Regions from separate parts of the Schnuerera sp. genome, predicted to be linked through region 2. Evidence: riboswitches for the same ligand, from Rfam matches in the RefSeq annotation. Region 2 holds a riboswitch; the other holds the start of a gene.
The links. Region 2 has a riboswitch for cyclic di-AMP ahead of VK998_RS03870 (ABC transporter ATP-binding protein). Riboswitches for the same ligand answer to the same signal wherever they lie in the genome.

Region 1: another riboswitch for cyclic di-AMP. It lies ahead of VK998_RS12590 (NAD/NADP octopine/nopaline dehydrogenase family protein); the one in region 2 lies ahead of VK998_RS03870 (ABC transporter ATP-binding protein).

The regions. Positions count from the first base shown of each region.
Region 1 is NZ_DATHXO010000538.1:2,176-4,587, reverse strand. Features, by position in the region: gene VK998_RS12590 (NAD/NADP octopine/nopaline dehydrogenase family protein) at 249-1,370, opposite strand; cyclic di-AMP (ydaO/yuaA leader) riboswitch at 1,466-1,597, opposite strand; gene VK998_RS12585 (2-oxoacid:acceptor oxidoreductase family protein) at 1,882-2,412, opposite strand, start outside.
Region 2 is NZ_DATHXO010000160.1:20,810-23,221, reverse strand. Features, by position in the region: gene uvsE (UV DNA damage repair endonuclease UvsE) at 1-52, shown strand, start outside; gene VK998_RS03880 (Dps family protein) at 109-543, opposite strand; gene VK998_RS03875 (winged helix-turn-helix transcriptional regulator) at 664-978, shown strand; cyclic di-AMP (ydaO/yuaA leader) riboswitch at 1,067-1,208, shown strand; gene VK998_RS03870 (ABC transporter ATP-binding protein) at 1,414-2,412, shown strand; gene VK998_RS03865 (ABC transporter permease) at 2,399-2,412, shown strand, end outside.

The sequences.
Region 1 (2,412 bases), on a different contig from region 2:
GATATTAGTAAACTATTTCCCAGGAAATTTTATTAATGTTTAATCATACTTTTGCTATACCCATTTTTCGACTTTTTAAAAATTTTTTGTCGTAAATCCGCAAGATTTGTAGGTATAAAGTCCTAATTATTATACTTATATAGTACTATATCATAAGATGATTTTCAAGAAAAGAAAGTGGAAATATAAAAAAGCTTGCTATATAGCAAGCTTTTTTATATTTCCAATGGTATATCGTACTGCTCTCTTCATGAAGCAACTACCTCTTCATCTTCTTTGAAGATCTTCCCTTTTTCTGCAAATTCATGTATCTCTTTTGCTGTTAAACCTTTTAATCCTAATCTTTCCACCGTTCTTCCCTCTTCGAAAAAGTCTATGCCTGTTATTAACCCTGCTATTCTAATTATAGAATCCATAGCAGGAGTCTCTATGTTAAATTCCTTTGCTAAAGTTGACATAGGAATTAAGCTGTAAGGCACGTCTTCATATATATATCTTATATTTAAACCTTTAGGTGCTTGTAACCCCTTATAAGCAGGATTATTTTGAACTGCTTCATATAAATTATCTCCTTTTGCACCATAAGTTTCCTCTAGCCAATCTTTAGCAGATAAAGTATTTACGTTGAGTAGAAAACCTATTTTCATCCTTTCAGCATCCATCTTTTCTAAAAAATTTCCTATCGATGGTGTTATACCTTCTGTATAGTATTCAAAAGGAGCACCTCTTTCTATATGTCCGCTGTTTAAAAGGGTAGGACCTGGATGAAATATAGCACCATAATTATTTATACTGGTTTCAATTACATCTCTTGCCGCTACAAACTGAGGATAAGCCTCCTTAAGCATTTCTATTACATAATCCGTCTTTATAGCTGGAATAGCAGCTAATGTTACTTCCTTTTTAGATTTAAATATATGAGCACTATTTTCACATGTTTTCCTACAAGCATATATAAATGTTTGGGCTTCAGCTACTATAATATCTTTATTTGATCCACATTGCCTAATAGTTGCATATACCTCTAAAGCGCCTCCTGTCCTCCCAGGATTTAACACAATTACCTGACCATCCTTTAAATATGGAGCCATTTCCTTAGCTAAATAATAATGCCCCATAGCTGGCACAGTCACCATTATAATATCAGCATCCTTTATAGCCTCTTCAATATTATTTGTTGCTATGTTTAACTTTCCTTCCCCTTCTACTTCACCCGTTAATTCTATCCTAGGTTTTCTAATTAACGGAAGTATGTTTTCCAAAGTTCTATTGTATAGATTCACTTTGTAACCTAATAAACTTAAATATCCTGCCATGGCAACGCCTCCATTGCCTGCTCCAATAACAGCATAAATTAAATCTTTTTTCATACTATTACCTCCTATCCCATAATTTCCCTATTTGTTTTTAAGTAAAATAATAGACTATAGAGGGCTCCCCATAGTCGATAGATAACAATACATTATCAATCCCCCCTCCACGCTTGCGAGGTTAGCTGACGGGTTCGGGCTAAGGGATTTTGCCCGTCCTAATAAAGGATTCACCCCATTTAAATGGTTCCCCCGCTTCTTTCTCAAGAATTTAGCGATAGATATAAATTTAAAATTCTATTAGCAGTCAACTAAAATTTAAAACCTAGGTTAGTTATTTAAAATTATACTGTATCAATTTGATTTGAAATGAGTTTTTATTAATAAATCTTTAATGGATATTGATATTATAAAATGAATAGAATTGTTTAGAAGCTTAAATTAAGGTTTAAAATAAGTATAATCACGACAAAATTAGTATATCATATTTTAATAATAAATGCAAATATTTTATCTATATTTTTCTAAAAACAGAAAAACCGATTCTTCCTAGGAAGAATCGGTTTTAGGTTTATACCATTTCTTTTATCTGTTTTCTTGCAATTTCTGCCCCTTTTTCTAAGGCTTCTTTATTTATAGGAATTAAATGAGATTTATTTTCTCCAAATACTTTTGTAAATCCTTCTAATATGGATTCTACATCTACTACTTTTGTAACTTCTAAATAGGCTCCTAACATTACCATGTTTGCAACCCTCATATTTCCTAATTCATCTGCTGTCTCATTGGCAGGAATATAGTATACATCTATATCTTCTCGTTCTGCTTTATCATCTATTAAAGATGAGTTTATAAAAAGTCTGCCTTTTTCATAAACAGTAGGTTCAAATTTATCTAAAGATGGTTTGTTCATAACAATAGCTGTTGTAGAATTAACTACTACCGGTGAGCCTACTGGGTCACTAGATATAATAACACTACAATTAGCTGTTCCTCCACGCATTTCTGGTCCATATGAAGGTAACCAAGAAACGTGTTTCTTCTCTATCATACCTGCATAGGTTAAAAGTTGACCTATAGCCATTACCCCTTGTCCACCAAA
Region 2 (2,412 bases):
GAAGTTAAGAAAGGATTGGAAGTGGATAGATTCTTCTACCTTTGAGATTTAATGTTAAGGTTGGTAAAAAAGCATCCTTATACAACTAAGGATGCTTTTAAAATCTTTCTATTGTAGCATTGCTTCAACAAACCAAATATTTTTACTATAGTATGCAACGTAGTCTTCAAATATGGCAACAGTTTCAAAATCGCCTTTTTCATCTGCAGTATTTCTAATATCTGTTGCTAGTTTTTTCATAGATTCTAAATCTTTTTTGATTATTTCTAGAGATTCTTTTACTGAGAAATCTTTTGCATTAATTTCTTCAATATTTGCTTTTTCTAGGTACTCTTTCATAGTAGATAAAGGCATTACTTTTTTCATCTTCAATAATTCAGCTACTTCATCAAAGTTTTCAAACAGCTCATCATAAATTTCTTCTGTGAAATTATGGATGCGCATAAATTGGTTACCTACTACATTCCAGTGAATATTGTGTAATTTTACATTTAATACACCTAAATTAGCTAGGTATTTTTGTAATAAATCGATATGTTTCATTATATTATCTCCTCCAAATGTTTATATTTTTTATTTATTAGTTATTATCTTCTGTTATTTATATTATATGATATAATATAAGATACAAAAAGGCACAAATATGTTAGTAGGGGTGAAGCAATGGAAACAAAAATTTTTAATGGATTTGAAATTGTACAAGATTTAATTAAATTAAGATGGATTCCTGAAATTTTAAAATCTATTCATCTTGGAAATCAACGTTATAGTGATATTTTAAAAAGTATTCCCTATTTAAGTCATACAGAATTAAATAGGAAATTAAACATACTTATAGATAAAAAGGTTATAGAAAAGAACATTAATGGGAGCAATACCTATTATTCTTTACTTAATTTTGGAGATGATTTAGTACATATTTTTTATCATTTAGAAGATTTGGAGGATAAATATTTTCAAACTGCTAGTAGGAAATAATAATTTAGGATTATAGGCATTTGTATTAGATTGTGTATTTGACTTATATAATTGAGTATGTTATGATATGAAACTAGAAAATATAATGAAAGTTTATTTGCTTAATTTCCCAAAAGGAAACCGGGGGAACCAGTATTTGGGGGTGAATCGCTATGATATTGTTCTGAAGCGTAGAGTAGTTTCAAACTCGAATCCGTCAGCTAACCTCGGAAGCGTGTGAAACAAATATAAATTTAATTTGTTCTATTTTGTATTTTGTTGATTATTATGTAAAACAAAATGTAAATGCATGTTTCTTTTGGGGGCCTTATAGGCCCTTTTTGTGTTGCCAATAAATAAAAAAATTATTATCTCACCCATATACTTATGGATTGATTATAAATATTAACGTTCAAATTATGATATAGAAAATAATATTAGGAGATGAGACTTAGAATGATAAAAATTAAAAATATAGTGAAAAGATATCCGGGCATGGAAAGGCCTGCAGTGGATAATTTGTCATTAGAAATCAACGAAGGAGAGACATGTGTTTTTCTTGGACCTTCTGGTTGTGGTAAAACAACAACATTAAAAATGATAAACAGGATAATTGAACCTACGTCAGGAGAAATTTGTGTAAATGGGAAAAATATAATGGATCAAAACCCAGATGAACTTAGAAAAGGCATAGGATATGTAATACAAAAAGTAGGACTTTTTCCTCATCTTACAGTGTATGATAATATTGCAACAGTTCCACGACTTTTAAAATGGAACGAAAATAAGATTAATAAAAGGGTCAATGAATTATTAGAAATGGTAGGATTAGTTCCAGAAGAAAATAACTCTAAATATCCTAATGCATTATCTGGAGGACAAAGGCAAAGGGTAGGAGTTGCAAGAGCATTAGCAGGGAATCCACCTTCTATGCTAATGGACGAGCCCTTTAGTGCTGTAGATCCTGTAACGAGAACACAACTTCAAAATGAATTTTTAAAAATACAGAAGAAGTTAAAAAAGACTATATGTTTTGTGACTCACGATATTGACGAGGCTATAAAAATGGGAGATAGGATTGCAATAATAAATGAAGGAAGTTTAGTTCAATATGATACTCCAGAAAATATCTTATTGAATCCAGCGAATGAATTTGTAGAGGATTTTGTAGGTCCTGATAGATCCCTTAAAGTATTAAGTCTTATAAATATAAAATCTATTATGAAGGAAAATATTAAAAATAAAGAATCTAATTGCTATAGTGTACCATTAGATGCTACCTTAAGAGAAGCTATAGCAAAGATGTTAGAATGCAATACGAATTCTGTATCGGTAGTGGATGATAAAAATAGTTTGGTTGGTAGTGTAGATATGCGTGATATTCAGAAATATATAGGTAGGGCATACGATGAAAACGGACAAGAGGAAAAGAGTGATATAAATGTCAGTAATTAA